4 regions of the Streptomyces sp. NBC_00859 genome follow, and region 2 is predicted to be linked to each of the others. Evidence: riboswitches for the same ligand, from Rfam matches in the RefSeq annotation. Region 2 holds a riboswitch; each other region holds the start of a gene.
What was found. A riboswitch is a leader RNA that binds a small molecule or an ion and turns the genes downstream of it on or off. The one in region 2 is predicted to bind cyclic di-AMP.
Positions count from the first base shown of each region.

Region 1 (4,119 bases), 1.2 Mb from region 2:
CGTCCGGGAAGGCCTGGAGCAGATGGACCGTCGTCATGATGATGTCGTCGAAGTCCAGCGCGTTGGCCTCGCGCAGCCGCGCCTGGTAGAGCGTGTAGGCCTCGGCGAGGGTCTTCTCGAACCCTCCCCCAGACTCCGTCTCGGAGGTGCCCCCAGCCGCCTGCCCCGCGAAGGTCTCCTCGTCGATCAGCTCGTTCTTCAGATTCGAGATCTTGGCGTTGAAGGACTTCGGCGGGAACTTCTTCGGGTCGAGGTCCAGGTCGCGGCAGACCAGCGCCATCAGCCGCTTGGAATCGGCGGCGTCGTAGATCGAGAACGATGAGGTGAACCCGAGCTTCTTCGACTCGCGGCGCAGGATCCGCACGCACGCGCTGTGGAAGGTCATGACCCACATCGCCTGGGCGCGCGGGCCGACCAGCTCCTCCACGCGCTCCTTCATCTCGCCCGCGGCCTTGTTGGTGAAGGTGATCGCGAGGATCTGGCCGGGGTGCACCCCGCGCGACCCGAGCAGGTGCCCGATGCGGTGGGTCAGCACCCGGGTCTTGCCCGACCCGGCACCGGCCACGATGAGCAGCGGGGACCCGGCGTGCACGACGGCGGCGCGCTGCTCGGTGTTCAGCCCTTCGAGCAGCGCGGCAGGGTCTACGACGGGCCGCGGGGCGCCGTCGCGGTAGTACGCGTCACGCCGGGACTGCGTCCCGTCGGACGGGGGCCACGCACCGGCGAAGAGATCGTGCGGACCCTCCTCCGGGAGGTGGCTCCCACCGGTGTGACCGCCGGCGGAGTCCTCGGCGGGCGGCGGGGGCTCTTCCTCCGGGGGCTGGAGGTTCGCCAGGAAGTTGTCGTCAAAGAGGCTGCTCATCGTCCACCGAGTCTAGGCCGACCCAGTGACAGTCCGGGGCGGTACGTCCGGCGGCCCCCGCCCCGGCCCCCGCCGGACCGCCGGACCCCCGCCTCCCGCCTCCCGCCGGATCACCGGCCCCGCTCACGGGCTCACCGGCACACCCGGCTACCGCGCTGCCTGCCCACCGACCCGCCGACCCGCCGACCCGCCGGACCACCGCCCCCGGACCGCGCTCCGGACCCGAGGTCACGGAAATGTATCGGGCATATCGAACATCAGCCTTCCCACCTGTCACAGGAGTTGGCTATCTTGCCCTCTCAGGACCGCACGTACCCCCCTCGGCGAACCACGCCGGAGCGAGCGGTCCGCGCCGAGTCCGTTCCTGCCGTACGCCGTACACCCTGCGACGCACAGCAGGTGGAGCCGGGGACCCACCAAGCACCACCGGGGTGAATCGGTCCGTTCCACCAGCACTCCCACGGACCGTAGGGCGACCTTCCGGACGAGCCCGAACCCGACAGCTAACCCGGTAGGCGGTCCACGGAAGGAATTGCCTGTCTTGGCAACGCATCGCAAGCCGCGATCCCGCGTACGCAGTACCGCACCTGCCATAGGCATCACCACCGCAGCCCTCGCGTCGGTCTCGCTGTTCGCCCAGAGCGCCGGTGCCGCGCCGGCACCCGCCGCGAAGCCGAAACCCAGCATCGAAGAGGTGCAGAAGAAGGTCGACGGGCTCTACCGCCAGGCCGGAACGGCCACTCAGCAGTACAACCAGGCCCAGGTGGCCACGACCACGCAGCGCAGGACGGTCGACACCCTGCTCGACCAGGTCGCCGACCGCACCGCGAAGCTGAACGACTCCCGCCGCGAACTCGGCACCTACGCCGCAGCCCAGTACCGCGAGGGCACCCTCTCCACCACCGCCACCCTGCTCCTCGCCGACAACCCGCAGTCGTACTTCGACCAGGACCAGCTGATGAAGCGGCTCGGGGACCGCCAGCAGAAGGCTGTCGCCGACTACCGGGCCCAGCAGCGCTCGGCGGCCAGGAAGCGCGGCGAGGCGGCGCGCAGCCTGGAGAAGCTGACCGGGGCGCAGGCGGCGCTGAAGACGAGCAAGCAGTCCGTCCAGTCGAAGCTCAGCGAGGCACGCGAGCTGCTCTCGAAGCTGACCGCCGACGAGAAGGCGCGGCTGGCGACGCTGGAGAAGAAGAAGGAAGCCGAGGCCGAGCGCAAGGCGCAGAAGCTGGCGAAGGAGCAGGCCGCAGCGGAGAAGAAGCGTGAGGCGGCGGCCGGTGGCAGCACCGGCAAGGGAAGCGGCAGCGGTACGGGCGCCGGGACCGGTACGGGTACGGGTACGGGTACTTCCGGCACCGGCTCGGGCAGCAGTACGCCGTCGGGCAAGGCCGCAGCGGCGCTCGCGTTCGCCCGCGCCCAGATCGGCAAGCCGTACGTGTGGGGCGCCACCGGGCCCAGCTCCTACGACTGCTCGGGTCTCACCCAGGCCGCCTGGAGGGCCGCCGGCGTCAGCCTCCCGCGGACCACCTGGGACCAGGTCAAGGTCGGCACCCGGATCGCGACGAAGGATCTGCGCCCCGGTGACCTGGTGTTCTTCTACGACGACATCAGCCATGTCGGGATGTACATCGGCAACGGGATGATGATCCACGCCCCGAAGCCGGGCGCGTACGTGCGCGAGGAGTCGATCTACTACATGCCGATCTACGGCAGCGTGCGCCCCGGATAGCCCGTCCGGCCCGTCGGACCGTCCGGCTCTCCCGGACGGTCCGGACGGTCCGGACCGTCCGGGAGAGCCGGACCGCCGCCACTGGCCCGGAGGGGCCTCGGCTGCCCGTGGACGGAGCTGATCAGGGCTGCTCGCTCCGTCCACGCGGGCCCGCCACCACGGGCGCGTACACTCCCTGTATGGGATACACACATGCGGTGACGGAGCGCCTGATCCAGGCCCCGCGCTCGCTGGGTCCCGTAGCGCCCAGGGCGCGATGCCGTGCGCTGCACGGCCACGGCTAGCAACTTTTCCGACGGACACCCACGTACGGACCGGCGGACACACGCGTCCGGACTGAAGCACTCCCGCGTACGTACCGACGGGACCCGCGTCCTCCCGTTCTGCCGCCCGGCCTGCGCCCACAGGCCCCCGCCGGCCCGAGGAAGCACCCGCCGGCTGCTTGGCCGCCGACCCTTTCAAAGCTCCACGGCGGGCCACCGCGACGCAGTTCCACCGCACAGCCCGCCCGCTGCACCTGCCCGCCCGCTGCGCCCGGCGCAGCGATCGCGTCCCGCATCACCCACCGCGCACACCCCGTCGCAATCCGCATCACCCCGCACGCCCCCCATCCCCCCGCACTATCCCCGCGGCCCCACGCCCCCTCGGCGTACCGCCGGTGTCGCTTCCGGCGACGCCCGCGTACCGGGCCGCACCTGAGAGGACCCCTGTGAAGTTGAGCGAGCTGCTGGCCGGGCACCACCACGAGGTACTTCTGGGCGACCCGGAGACGAGGGTCACCGCGGGAGCGTGCTTCGACGCCCACCGCGTCTCGCCGGGCTCGCTCTTCATCGCGGTACCCGGCCATCGCGAAGGCGGGCCGGAGGCCGTCGCCTCCGCGCTGGCACGCGGCGCCGTCGCGGTGCTCGTCGAGGAGCCCGCTCCCGGTCTGCCCGCCACGGTCTGGCCGTCGGCGGCCGACGCCTGCGTCGTACGGGTCGCCGACACCCGTCGGGCCGCCGCCCTGATCACCTCGCGCTACCACGGGTCGCCCGGCCGGGCGATGGACATGGTGGCCGTCACCGGCACCAACGGCAAGACGTCCGTCTCGTACATGGTCGAGTCCGTCCTGCGGATCGCCGAGGACGCGAAGGTCGGTGTGATCGGGACAGCCGGGAACCGGATCGGTGACGAGCTGATCCCGATGCCGCGTTCGGTGCTGACGACGCCGGAGTCGCCCGACTTCCAGTATCTGCTGGGGCACATGCGCGACCACGAGGTGGGCACCGTGGTCCTGGAGGCCACCTCGATGGGTCTGCTCAACCACCGGATCGACCATGCCTTCATCGACGTCGGCATCTTCACCAACCTCACCCAGGACCACCTGGACGACCACGGCACGATGGAGAACTACCGGGACGCCAAGCTCCGGCTGTTCGGCGGGCTCTGCCGGCACGCGGTGGTCAACGCGGACGACCCGGTGGGCGCGATGATCCCGCCGATGATGCCGGGCCTGGTCCGTACGTACGCCCTGGACGCCGAGGCCGACTAC
Region 1 covers NZ_CP108826.1:3,017,281-3,021,399, forward strand. The annotation lists gene pcrA (DNA helicase PcrA) at 1-862, opposite strand, end outside; cyclic di-AMP (ydaO/yuaA leader) riboswitch at 1,225-1,396, shown strand; gene OG584_RS12855 (NlpC/P60 family protein) at 1,404-2,588, shown strand; gene OG584_RS12860 (UDP-N-acetylmuramoyl-L-alanyl-D-glutamate--2,6-diaminopimelate ligase) at 3,298-4,119, shown strand, end outside.
Region 1: another riboswitch for cyclic di-AMP. It lies ahead of OG584_RS12855 (NlpC/P60 family protein); the one in region 2 lies ahead of OG584_RS18250 (M23 family metallopeptidase).

Region 2 (4,119 bases):
AGGCCGCGCAGGCCGGGACCTTCATCGGCGGTGACCTCTTCGCCGTGCAGGACACCCCGTACGGGGTCCGGCTGGTGGTGGGCGACGTGCGCGGCAAGGGGCTCGGCGCCGTCGAGGCCGTGGCCGTGGTGATCGGCGCCTTCCGGGAGGCCGCCGAGCAGGAGGCCACGATCGAGCTGGTCGCCCAGCGGCTGGAGCGTGCGCTGACCCGTGAGGGGGTGCGGCGGGAGGGGCTCGACGCCTTCGAGGGGTTCACCACGGCGGCCCTCGCCGAGATCCCGCGCGGCAGGCCGGGCGTGATCCGCCTGCTCAACCGGGGCCACCCCGCGCCGCTGCTGCTGTATTCGGACGGGGGTATCGACGCCCTCGTGCCCGCCGACCCGGCGCTGCCGCTCGGCATGGCCGACCTGGCGGCCTGGCCGGACCGGGCGGATGAGGCGCCGTTCCCGCCGGGGGCCACGCTGCTGCTCTACACCGACGGCCTGTCGGAGGCGCGGAACGCGCAAGGGGTCTTCTACGAACCGAAGGAGCGGCTGCGCGGCCGGATCTTCCCTGGGCCCGAGGAACTGCTGACGGCGGTGTCCGACGACGTACGGCTGCACACGGGAGGGCACTCCACGGACGACATGGCGCTGCTCGCGGTCGGGCGTCCGCTGGAGGGGCAGCCGGACCGCCGCAGGACGGTGGAGATCGTCCACCGCGAGCGACACGATCCGTAGTCGAAGAGCACCGCTCCGCATAACATTTGACGCACAATCAGAAAACTGATGTTTCCTGGCGCCTTCTGAAGGTTGATCAGGTCGCCCGAATGCGCCCCCATATGTCACGGTAAGTGCAGGCCAAGGCCGTTAACGATCAGTCGGAACAGCTTGGAATCAGGCCCTCGCGTCTATTAACGTTCGATAACGCAGCGCGGTTGTCCCAGTCGTCGCAAGAGGCGGCGCCGTGCGCACGCGCCGAATCCCGCAAGGGAACCGGGGAACCACCAATTGGGGTGAATCGGGCCTCTCCGTATGGAGCTGCCCGTAGGAGACCTTCCTGCTCCGAACCCGTCAGCTAACCCGGTAGGCGGTAAGGAAGGAAAGGAGCGCGCCTTCGTGGCGTCCAACAACCCTGCCCCCGAAACGCTTTACCTCCCGAACGCCGGTGCTCCCGGTTTCGGTGACGAGGACGGGGGCCCGTTCGACGAGTGGAACCCCACCGAGGACTCCCTCCGCCCGGTCCGGGGCAAGCACCGTGTGGCCAAGCAGCGCAGTGGTCTCGCCCGCAGTTCGACGGTGCTCGGCGTCGGCGTGATCGCGGCCGTCGGCGCGGGAGGCATGGCCAGCGCGCAGGGCAAGCCGCCGGTCTCGATATCCCTTCCCGACCTTCCGCAGTCCGTCAAGGACAAGCTCCCGGAGGCCGAATCGCTGCCCGGCGTGGGCACGCTGATCGCCGACCTGGGCGTGGACGACTCGTCGGACCACGGCGGTACGGACACCGGCGTCACCACGGCTGCGCTCACCACGTCGGCATCCGGGAAGGGCGGCTCGGACGCGGGAGAGGCGCTTCGCGCCCGGATCCTCCAGCAGGCCGAGCAGCAGCAGGGCGCGTTCGAGGACGAGGCCAAGGCGGCAGCCGAGAAGGCCGCGGCGCAGAAGGCCGCCGCCGAGGCCGCGAAGAAGCAGGACGAGGCGGCGGCCAAGGAGAAGGCGGCCGAGAAGAAGGCCGAGGCGGAGGCCAAGGCCAAGGCGGAGAAGGAGCGTCTCGCCAAGCTGGCGAAGAGCTACTCGCTTCCCGTCTCCTCGTACACCCTCACCTCGCGTTTCAACGACGGCGGTTCGATGTGGTCCTCGGGCCACCACACCGGCCTCGACTTCGCCGCCCCGACCGGCACTCCGATCAAGGCCGTGCACAGCGGAACGGTCAAGTCGGCCGGCTGGGCCGGGTCGTACGGGTACCGCACGGTCATCACGACCGACGACGGTACGGAGCTGTGGTTCTGCCACCAGTCCTCCCTCGGCGTCAGCGCCGGCCAGAAGGTCAGCACGGGCGAGGTCATCGGCCGTGTCGGAGCCACCGGCAACGTCACGGGACCGCATGTGCACCTGGAGGTCCGCCCCGGTGGCGGCGACCCGGTCGACCCGATGGCCTGGCTCCAGGGCAAGGGCCTCAATCCGTGAGGCTCTGACCCCCTGAGCCTGCGCCCGGCACACGCCCCCTGCGTACTGCCGGTGCATGGCCCACGGCCGATGTACCGGCATCCCGTACCCCGGCAGTCCTGACGCATCCCCCCCGACGTCAGGGCTGCCGGTTCGGCGTGCCTGGCAGGTGGCGACCGGTCAGGCAGGGGCCCGTCCGTCCCGGACCGCCCGGCCAGGGGCACGGTCCGGCCAGGCCTGTCCGGGTCCGGCCCGTCCGGGGGGCCCACCGGAATAGCGCGGGGCCACCCCGGGGTTGATCCACCTATGACTTCTCTGCGTGCACTCGGCTCCTCCGACCTCCAGGTCTTCCCGCTCTCCCTCGGCGGCAACGTCTTCGGCTGGAGCGCCGACGAGGAACAGTCCTTCGCCGTCCTCGACGCCTACACGGCGGCAGGCGGCAACTTCATCGACACCGCGGACACGTACTCGTCGTGGGTCCCCGGAAACAAGGGTGGCGAGTCCGAGACCGTCATCGGTAACTGGCTGGCGGCGCGCGGGAACCGCTCCGATGTGGTGGTCGCCACCAAGGTCGGCTCGCACCCCGAGTACAAGGGGCTCTCCGCGGCGAACATCAAGGCCGCGGCCGACGCCTCGCTGAGCCGGCTGCGCACCGACCACATCGACCTCTACTACACGCACTTCGACGACGTCTCCGTGCCTGTGGAAGAGATCATCACCGCCCTCGACGACCTGGTGAAGGCCGGCAAGGTGCGCGCCATCGCCGCGTCCAACCTGAGCGCTGAGCGGCTCGACGCCTCCGTGGCGTTCTCCGAGGCCGAAGGGCTCGCCCGGTACGTCGCCCTCCAGCCGCACTACAACCTGGTCTCCCGCGACACCTACGAGGGCGAACTCCAGGACGTGGCGGCCCGCCACGGACTTGCGTCCGTGCCGTACTTCGCGCTGGCCTCCGGTTTCCTCACCGGCAAGTACCGGCCCGGTGTGGACGTCGACAGTGTGCGCGCCGAGGGCGCGGCCAAGCACCTCGGGACCGAGCGGGGGCGGAAGGTCCTGGCCGCACTCGACAAGGTGGCCGCCGAGCACGGTGCCGAGGTCGCGACCGTCGCCCTGGCGTGGCTGGCCGCCCAGCCGACCGTTGCCGCGCCGATCGCCTCGGCCCGTACGGTCGCGCAGCTGCCCGCGCTGACGGCCGTGGCCGAGCTGAAGCTCACCGACGCCGAGTTGGCGGAGCTGACCGAGGCCTCCGCCTGAGGGCTGCCGGGTAACGGGCCCCGTCAGTACTGGTACGGGTTGTATCCGCCGTAGTGCAGATGCGGCGGCGGCACCGGCACCCGCCCGGTCGCCTGGGCCGCGTACAGCAGCGCGGGCCCGGCTATGTCCTTGCGCTGCCAGAGATGGTGCAGCAGCTCCTGCTCGCGCGCCTCGAAGTCCGGGCCCACCACACCGCGGTGGGCCCGGTGCCGCAGGAACGCGAGGGTCGTCGCGAAAGCCTCGTACTCGGAGACCGCGCGGGACGCCGTCTTCGCGCGTGACTTCGCATCGGCGTGCGCGGGCGGCGCGTGGTACGGGTGATACAGGTGGGCGACGGGGCCCGCAGCCGGAGCCGGGAGGTACGGAGCCGGGAGGTACGGGGCAGGGCGGAGGTCCGGGGGAGCGGCGGGCGCGCCGAAGCCGCCGCCGAACGTTCGTGCCGCGTAGCTGCGGGCCATGGCGCGCGCCCGCATCGACGAGAGCGCCGACGGCTCCGCCGGGGACAGCCAGCCTGCCGCCGCGTACGCGGGCAGCTCGGCGGATATCGTGCGCAGCTCCCGCTGGCGGGTCCAGATCGCCAGCCAGGTGAGCCCTCCGAAGACCGGCAGCATGAATGTGCCGTAGACCAGATAGAAGCCGTAGGTGCCGAAGGCCGACGAACTGTTCCACAGGGCGTGCATGCCCATGGCGCAGAGGAGGCCGAGCAGCGGCGGCGCGATCCGGCGCA
Region 2 covers NZ_CP108826.1:4,238,667-4,242,785, forward strand. The annotation lists gene OG584_RS18245 (PP2C family protein-serine/threonine phosphatase) at 1-719, shown strand, start outside; cyclic di-AMP (ydaO/yuaA leader) riboswitch at 945-1,086, shown strand; gene OG584_RS18250 (M23 family metallopeptidase) at 1,098-2,162, shown strand; gene OG584_RS18255 (aldo/keto reductase) at 2,448-3,392, shown strand; gene OG584_RS18260 (PrsW family intramembrane metalloprotease) at 3,416-4,119, opposite strand, start outside.

Region 3 (4,119 bases), 2.9 Mb from region 2:
CGTATCCGTCCTCGCCCCTTCGCCCGGCAAGGCGGTGCGCTGGGCCGCCGACTGCCGCGACGCCGGACTGTGGGTCGGTTGCTTCCGCCCGCCGTCAGTGCCGGACGGTGTCTCGCGGCTGCGGCTCACCGCACGTGCCGACCTGACGCCGGAACAGATCGAGTGGGCGGTGGACACGGTCCTGCGGACCGCGCCCACCGGATGACCGCTGCCGGTTACCCCACGCGTCGCAGTTCCCGGTCGCGTAACGCGGCCAGGAAGCTGGTCCAGGTGCCCGCTGCGAAAAGCAGCGCGGGGCGGTTCACACGCTTGGAGTCCCGGACGGCCAGCAGGCCGCCGTCGAGTGACGCGGCCTCGACACAGTTGTTCATCCCGGTACTGCGGCTGCTGCGCCGCCACTGAGCACGGGGCAGACAGGTGCTGGGAAGCGGAGCACGGGACTGAGAACTGCTGGAAGGGAAGGGCGTAGTTCGTGCGGACATGATGACTCCCTAGACGCCGTCAGCGACCCCGGCGATGAGATCCAACGATTCCTTCTGTGGAAGGGCGAGCGCCTGGATCCTGCGGAACGCGGCGCTGTACGCCTCAAGGTCTTCTTTCCGTTCCAGATAGCGGCTAGTCATCAAGTGGTCGAGAACGACCACATCCAGATCAATGATGTTCGGAAAGGAGAAGATTGTGAAAGAGCCGGTCAGTCCGATATATCCGCCGACGGCGAATGGCATGACCTGCAGGTTCACATGGGGAAGCTGCGCGACCTCCCTCACGTGCCGCAACTGCTCCGCCATCACCCGGAGGCCGCCGATCCGCCGGTGCAGAGCCGCTTCATCGACGACCGCACTGAGCTCCAGGGGCGGATCCGCGCTCAGTACCCTCTGCCGGGCCAGTCGTACGTCGACCAGTGAGTCCACGGTCCGGGCGGCCGGTCCGTCCAGTGAAGCCCGCGTCACCGCTTTCGCGTAGCCGGGTGTCTGCAGCAGCCCCGGCATCACCGACGTTTCGAAGGTGTGAGCCGTGCACGCCTGGGACTCCAGTCTGATGAAGTCCCGGTACTGCGCGGGCAGCAGGCCCCGGTAGGTGTGCCACCAACCGGCACCCTCGGCGGCCCCCGCGCCGGACAGTGCCTCCAGGAGCTCGCGCTGGCGGTCGTCCCGTACCCCGTAGGCATCGAGCAGCAGCACCACGTCCGACGGCCGTACGCCGCTGCGGCCCGTCTCGATCCTGCTCACCTTCGACTGGTGCCAGCCCACCAGCCGGGCTGCGGACGCGCTGGTCAGACCGGCCAGGACGCGCAACCGACGCAGCTCCGCGCCGAGTTTGACGCGGCGCACCGCCGGGCTGCTGCGCACGCGGCTCTCCCTCCGGCCGGCCGTTTCCGCAAACGTGCCAGACCGGACGTCAAATACGGCTCCGCGTCGCAGAGTTCATCACTTTGAGCGACAGATATATGCACATCTTGGTGGATGACGGGTACTGCGGTCACTATGAGTGTCACGCTGGTACAAAGCGCCACCCGAAGCCGTCCTCGGAGTGCATTCGTCACGAGGCCGGCGCCTTCATCGGTGGGAAAGGGGCAGGCCGCCATGGCAGACCACCAGGAAGCATCCGTCACGCTGCCGAGCGAGCCGGCCTCGGTTCCGGCAGCGCGGACGTTCGTGGCCCGAGTGCTCACCGAATGGGGGCTGTCTCCTGAAGCCGAGCTGGCCGACACCATCAGGCTGATCGTCTCGGAGCTCGCGACCAACGCGGTGCAGCACACCTTCGGGGCGTCGCCCACCTTCACCGTGGAAACCGTCCTCGAGCGGGACGAACGGCTCTGTATCGGCGTCACTGACAGTCATCCGCGCTGGCCCCAACGCCTGCCCGCTGCCGTACAGCAGGACAACGGCCGGGGCATGGTCATCATCCGCTGGCTCGCAGCCGAGAACGGCGGCCGGCTGACCGTCACGCCCACCCGGGAGGGCGGCAAGACGGTATGGATCGCCCTGCCCTGGACTGCCACGGCCCAGGGCTGAACGCACCTGCGAACAGAGGAACTTACGGCATCAGGGGGCTTACGGCTTCAGCCCACCCGGCCGTACCAGACGCTGCCGGTCCAGATCTTCTCCAGCCTCACCACTGCGCCGGTCTTGGGGGAGTGCCAGATCTTCCCGTGCCCGGCGTAAATACCGACGTGGTAGACGCTGCGGCCGTAGTGGAAGAACACCAGGTCGCCCCGGGCCCGTCCGGAGGCCGAGATGTGGCGCACCCGGTTGTACTGCGCCTGAGCGGTGCGCGGCAGTTTCTTCCCTGCCTGTTTGTACGAGTAGAGCGTCAGCCCCGAGCAGTCGAACCGCGATGGCCCCGCCGCCCCCCACTGATAGGGCGAGCCCTTCTTGGAGGCCGCTACCTGCACGGCTCTGACGGCGTGCATGGCGGCCTGGGCTTCGGTGGTCGCACCCGGCGCCAGAGAGGTCCCCGCAACTGCGGCGAGGGTGAGGGCCGAGGCGGTTCCGGCCCGGGTGAGCAGAGACGGGATATGAATCTGCGCAGTCATGCGCAACCCTTCGCAAACCGCCTGTGAAGGATGACCTGTCGGGTTCGGGCCGGCGAAGTTGCCCGGCCGCCCGGCGGAACAGCCGACTGATCAAGTCGGTTGCCCGCCGGGCGGCTTCACCCCAAGGAGCGACGTCGCTGTCGCCCCGGACTGCTTGGGTCCTCCACTCCTGCCGATCCACTCGTGTCGACCAGACATCCGGGTACGGCGGCAGGACTCGGCGTCCGCCCGGACCGCCCCGCCGTGGTGGCGGGGGCTTGTCGTCTCCCGGATCTTCACCCATGGCAGGGCGGATTTCTGGCTGACCGCGCCGATTTGTACTGGTTCGTGCCGATGGCCTGTTCGGGTGGATACCGACGGCGCTGCGGCAGGTTTTCCTGTGGCCGCACGTCCCCCACCTGGGGCGGAGCAGTAGTCAGGGGCGGGTCGGCCGGTGCGATGTGCAACTCGGCGCGACAGCCGGAACACCGCCCGGCTACGCCTTCCGGGGGGCGTCCATCGGTGTAACGGCGCCCGCCGAAAGGATGGGCGGGCCGCCTGCCGGCCGAGTGGGCGCCGGGTGCTGGGCGCGGCAGCGGTGCCCGGCCGAACTCCTCTGTCCCGGTTCCGCGTTGCGGGCCGCTGTGGCGACCGGGGCCCAACCGCCGGGCGGACGGGCCCGATGCAGGGCCCTTTGGCTGGGGCTGAACCGCTCATCGGACCAGGATCTCCGCATTTCGGGTTGGCAAAGAACCCCGATGCGCCCTGTTGTCAGGGACTGTTCACACGCAAGGATCCCCGTACGTACTGGAGAGCGCCGTGCGAACGGCGCTTCGCAGAGGGGGAGGTACCACGTGAGACGCACCGCAGTGCTCGGCTCGGCCGGCGCTCTGGCCGCGGCGACTCTCATAGCGGGCGCCATGGCTGCACCGTCGGCCACCGCCGACGGCCGCGGTCGCACCGGCCCGGAGGCGCACGGTGCGGCCGTCGCCGCCGCCCGCGCGGCGAGGGCGGGGATCGACTGGCGGGACTGTCCCGCGGACTGGGCGCTCGCCAAGCCGGTCCAGTGCGGCTGGGTGACCGTGCCGGTCGACTACGCGCACCCGGACGGCCGGACGATCAAGCTGGCGGTGGACCGCGCCGCGAGCACCGGCACCGCGTCGCAGCGGCAGGGCTCCCTCGTCTACAACCCCGGTGGCCCCGGCGGTTCGGGCATGCGCTTCCCCATCAGGACCACCACCAGGAGCGCACTCTGGGTCAACACCGCGAAGGCGTACGACTTCGTGGGCTTCGACCCCCGGGGTGTGGGCCACTCGGCACCCCTCTCGTGCGTCGACCCGCAGAAGTACGTCAGTGCTCCGAAGGCGGATCCCGTCCCGGACAGCGCCGCCGACAAGCGGGTTCAGCGCAAGCTCGCGGCGCAGTACGCGGACGGCTGCGAGAAGCGCAGCGGGGCGATGCTCCCGTACATGACCACGCCGAACACCGCTCGTGACCTGGACGTCATCAGGGCGGCGCTCGGCGAGAAGAAACTCAACTACCTGGGTGTCTCCTACGGCACCTATCTCGGCGCGGTGTACGGAACGCTCTTCCCTGGCCACGTC
Region 3 covers NZ_CP108826.1:7,091,439-7,095,557, forward strand. The annotation lists gene OG584_RS31250 (8-amino-7-oxononanoate synthase) at 1-205, shown strand, start outside; gene OG584_RS31255 (DUF397 domain-containing protein) at 216-482, opposite strand; gene OG584_RS31260 (helix-turn-helix domain-containing protein) at 492-1,349, opposite strand; gene OG584_RS31265 (ATP-binding protein) at 1,584-2,015, shown strand; gene OG584_RS31270 (C40 family peptidase) at 2,063-2,536, opposite strand; cyclic di-AMP (ydaO/yuaA leader) riboswitch at 2,540-2,756, opposite strand; gene OG584_RS31275 (alpha/beta hydrolase) at 3,370-4,119, shown strand, end outside.
Region 3: another riboswitch for cyclic di-AMP. It lies ahead of OG584_RS31270 (C40 family peptidase); the one in region 2 lies ahead of OG584_RS18250 (M23 family metallopeptidase).

Region 4 (4,119 bases), 2.4 Mb from region 2:
GTACGGCGGTCGCGGCCGGCTTCGGCCTGCTGCGGCTCTCCGGCGCACCCTCGCTCGGCTGGCTGGACGTCAAGACGTCGGGCGGTGTCGAGGTCCCGCAGATCGAGGCGGCCGTCGACGAGGAGCTGGCCCGCTTCGCCGCCGAAGGCCCCACGGCCGAGGAGATGGAGCGCGCCCAGGCGCAGCTGGAGCGGGAGTGGCTCGACCGGCTCGGCACGGTAGCCGGCCGCGCCGACGAACTGTGCAGGTACGCCGTGCTGTTCGGCGACCCGCAGCTGGCCCTGACAGCCGTCGGGCGGGTGCTGGACATCACGGCCGACGAGGTGCAGGAGGTCGCCAAGGCGCGGCTGCGCCCCGACAACAGGGCCGTGCTGGTGTACGAGCCCGTCACCGCCGATGAGCCCGAAGAGACCGGTGCGGACGGCGTATCGGACGAGACCACCGCGACCACCGAGAGCACAGAGGCGGACCAGTGACCGACCCCGCGGCCGTGATCATGACCTTCCATCCGCAGCCTCAGGCGGGCGCTCCCAGGCCCTGGGCCTTCCCTGCCCCCGAGCGCTCCACCCTGCCCAACGGCCTGACGGTGCTGCGCTGCCACCGTCCCGGGCAGCAGGTCGTCGCTGTCGAGATCAGCCTCGACGCGCCGCTGGACGCCGAGCCCGAGGGGCTCGACGGCATCGCCACCATCATGGCGAGGGCCTTCTCCGAGGGCACCGACAAACACAGCGCCGAGGAGTTCGCCGCCGAGCTGGAGCGCTGCGGCGCCACTCTCGACGCGCACGCCGACCACCCCGGTGTCCGGGTCTCGCTCGAAGTGCCGGTCTCCCGGCTGCCCAAGGCGCTCGGCCTCCTCGCCGACGCACTGCGCGCGCCCGCCTTCGCCCCGAGCGAGGTCGAGCGGATCGTGGGCAACAGGCTCGACGAGATCCCGCACGAGCTGGCCAACCCGGCCCGCCGCGCCGCCAAGCAGCTCTCCAAGGAGCTCTTCCCGGCCACCGCCCGCATGTCGCGCCCGCGCCAGGGCACCGAGGACACGGTGGCGCGTATCGACGCGGCAGCGGTCCGCGCCTTCTACGACGCGTACGTACGGCCGTCGACAGCCACCGCCGTGGTCGTCGGCGACCTGGCGGAGACCGATCTGGACGCGGTGCTCTCCGAGAGCCTCGGCGAGTGGAAGGGCAACGCGGGCACACCCCGCCCGGTACCTCCCATCACCGCGGACGACACCGGCCGGGTGGTCGTCGTGGACCGCCCGGGAGCGGTCCAGACACAGCTCCTCATCGGCCGGATCGGGGCCGACAGGCACGACCGGGTCTGGCCGGCCCAGGTCCTCGGTACCTACTGCCTGGGCGGGACACTGACCTCCCGGCTGGACCGTGTCCTGCGGGAGGAGAAGGGCTACACCTACGGGGTGCGGGCCTTCAGCCAGGTCCTCCGCTCCGCGGCCGACGGGACCGGCGCCGCCATGCTCGCCATCAGCGGTTCGGTGGACACCGAGTCGACCGGGCCCGCGCTCGACGACCTCTGGAAGGTGCTCAGGACGCTGGCGGCCGACGGGCTGACCGACGCCGAACGGGATATCGCCGTGCAGAATCTGGTGGGCGTCGCCCCGCTGAAGTACGAGACGGCAGCCGCGGTCGCGGCCACGCTCGCCGACCAGGTCGAGCAGCACCTGCCGGACGACTTCCAGGCGCAGCTGTACGCACGCCTCGCCGAGACCGGCACGGTCGAGGCGACGGCCGCCGTGGTCAGCGCGTTCCCCGACGACCGTCTCGTGACGGTGCTGGTGGGCGACGCGGCGCAGATCGTCGAGCAGGTCAGGGCGCTGGGTATCGGCGAGGTGACGGTGGTCGCGAGCTGAGGTCCCGGCGGCGCCGGGCCGCCGCGGCGAGGCGGACCCGCGGGGTCCCGGTGGGCGCACTGCCCACCGGGACCCCGTTTCCCTTTCGCGGCGTACGTCGACATCTGTCCCACTTATCCATAAGCCGGCGCTCCGTCCTGTGGCATGTGCTACAAAAACGGTGGCCCGTTTGGTGCAGCCGGGACCGACCGTTTAGCGTCGCTCTCGCTGTCCGCCGGACGTAAGCCGCAACCGCGGCGCCGGGCAGCGATCGCCGAGTCCCCGTCAGGCGCGAGCCCGGGGAGCCGGGGACCCACTCAGTCCCTGGGGTGAATCGGGGCCGCTTCCCAGGAGCGGGCCCGTAGGAGACCTTCCTGCTCCGAACCCGTCAGCTAACCCGGTAGGCGAGAGGGAAGGAAAGGACCAGCCCCTTCATGGCGTTCAGCCGCCCTACCGGGAAGCACCGTGCCCCGAACCGCCTGACCCGCAGGACCGCGAGCGTCGCCGGAGTCGCCACTCTCGCCACGGCCGGTGTCATCGGCACCCTCGCCTCACCCGCGATGGCCGAAGGACCCGAGGTCCCCGCCGCCCAGCAGACCCGCCTCGACCGCACCATCTTCGTCGAGGACACCGTCGCCGACCGGATATCGGCGCAGGCCACCGCGCAGCAGCACGAGGCCGCCCGCGCCGAGGCAAGGGCGAAGGCCGTGGCGAAAGCGAAGGCCGCCGCGAAGGCGAAGGCCGAGCGGGAGCGTGAGGCCAAGGCGGCCGAGCAGCGCGCGGCGCGCGCCGCGGCCCGTAAGCGGCTCAACGCCTTCGTGCCTCCTGTGGCCAACTCGTACGTCTCCACCGGCTACAAGACCGGCGGCAGCCTCTGGTCGTCCGGCAGCCACACCGGTATCGACTTCCACGCCGCGAGCGGCACCCCGGTCCACGCCGTCGGAGCCGGCACGGTCGTGGAGGCCGGCTGGGGCGGTGCGTACGGCAACAACATCGTCATCAAGATGCACGACGGCACGTACACGCAGTACGGCCACCTCTCGTCCATCGGCGTCTCGGTCGGTCAGTCCGTCACATCGGACCAGCAGATCGCACTCTCCGGCGCCACCGGCAACGCCACGGGTCCGCACCTGCACTTCGAGGCCCGCTCCGGCCCCGACTACGGCTCGGACATCGACCCCGTCGCGTACCTGCGCTCGCACGGCGTCCACGTCTGACCCTCTGTGTCCCGCAAGGCCCCGGTGCTCGACGCGCCGGGGCCCCGCCCGTTCCGGCTGTTCGCACGGACCGTTTTCGCATGGCCAAAAGATATCCATGATTTACCGGGCGCCTTCGGGAATTAACCTTCGCTGTCATAAGGTCGCCGCACAGGTGCGGAAAGACCGCGATATGCGGGCTTCGATGCGGAGGTTCGGTCATGCGCATTCCCGCGCAATCGGTATGCACGGCAATCCGTGACGACATCATCTCGGGAGTGTTCGAGCGAGGCGGCCGGCTGACCGAGGAAGTGCTCGCGCGCCGCTACGGTGTCTCCCGCGTCCCCGTCCGCGAGGCCCTGCGGACCCTGGAGTCGGAGGGGTTCGTGGTCACCCGCCGCCACGCCGGTGCCTGCGTCGCCGAACCGACCGAGCGGGAGGCGGCCGACCTGCTGGAGATACGGATGCTGCTGGAGCCGATGGGGGCGGCCCGCGCGGCCCAGCGGCGTACCGAAGCCCACCTGAAGGTGTTGCGAGGCCTCGTCAGACTGGGCCAGGAACGGGCCAGGCGTGGCCAGGGCGAGGACCTGCGGTCACTCGGCGGCTGGTTCCACGAGACCCTCGCGCAGGCCTCGGGCAGCTCGGCGCTGACCACGCTGCTCGGTCAGCTGCGGCAGAAGATCAGCTGGATGTACGCCGTGGACCAGCCGGTCCGTCCTGTCGTGTCCTGGGCGGAGCACGGCTCCATCGTGGACGCGGTGGCACGCGGCGACGCGGACCGGGCGCGCGCCCTGACCGCGGTGCACGCCGAGCACGCCACGCAGGCGCACCGGCTGCGGAAACCGGGGCGCGTGAGGGATTCGCAACATGCTGTAAACATTGCGAGCACCGCCGATTAACAGTCCGGCCGTATAACAGACCTGCTGTATACGGAGAGAGCGTTATCCGATTCGGCCCGTCTCTCTCCCTGCTGCTCCGCGCTGCCTTTTCGCGGTCTGCTTTTACGATATCCGGGCCCACAGGTCCGGAACGCAGAATTGGCCGGAAACGCGGAGCCGCGGCGTCCCGAATTCGGGAACG
Region 4 covers NZ_CP108826.1:1,877,841-1,881,959, reverse strand. The annotation lists gene OG584_RS07710 (M16 family metallopeptidase) at 1-476, shown strand, start outside; gene OG584_RS07705 (M16 family metallopeptidase) at 497-1,864, shown strand; cyclic di-AMP (ydaO/yuaA leader) riboswitch at 2,106-2,265, shown strand; gene OG584_RS07700 (M23 family metallopeptidase) at 2,278-3,060, shown strand; gene OG584_RS07695 (GntR family transcriptional regulator) at 3,261-3,938, shown strand.
Region 4: another riboswitch for cyclic di-AMP. It lies ahead of OG584_RS07700 (M23 family metallopeptidase); the one in region 2 lies ahead of OG584_RS18250 (M23 family metallopeptidase).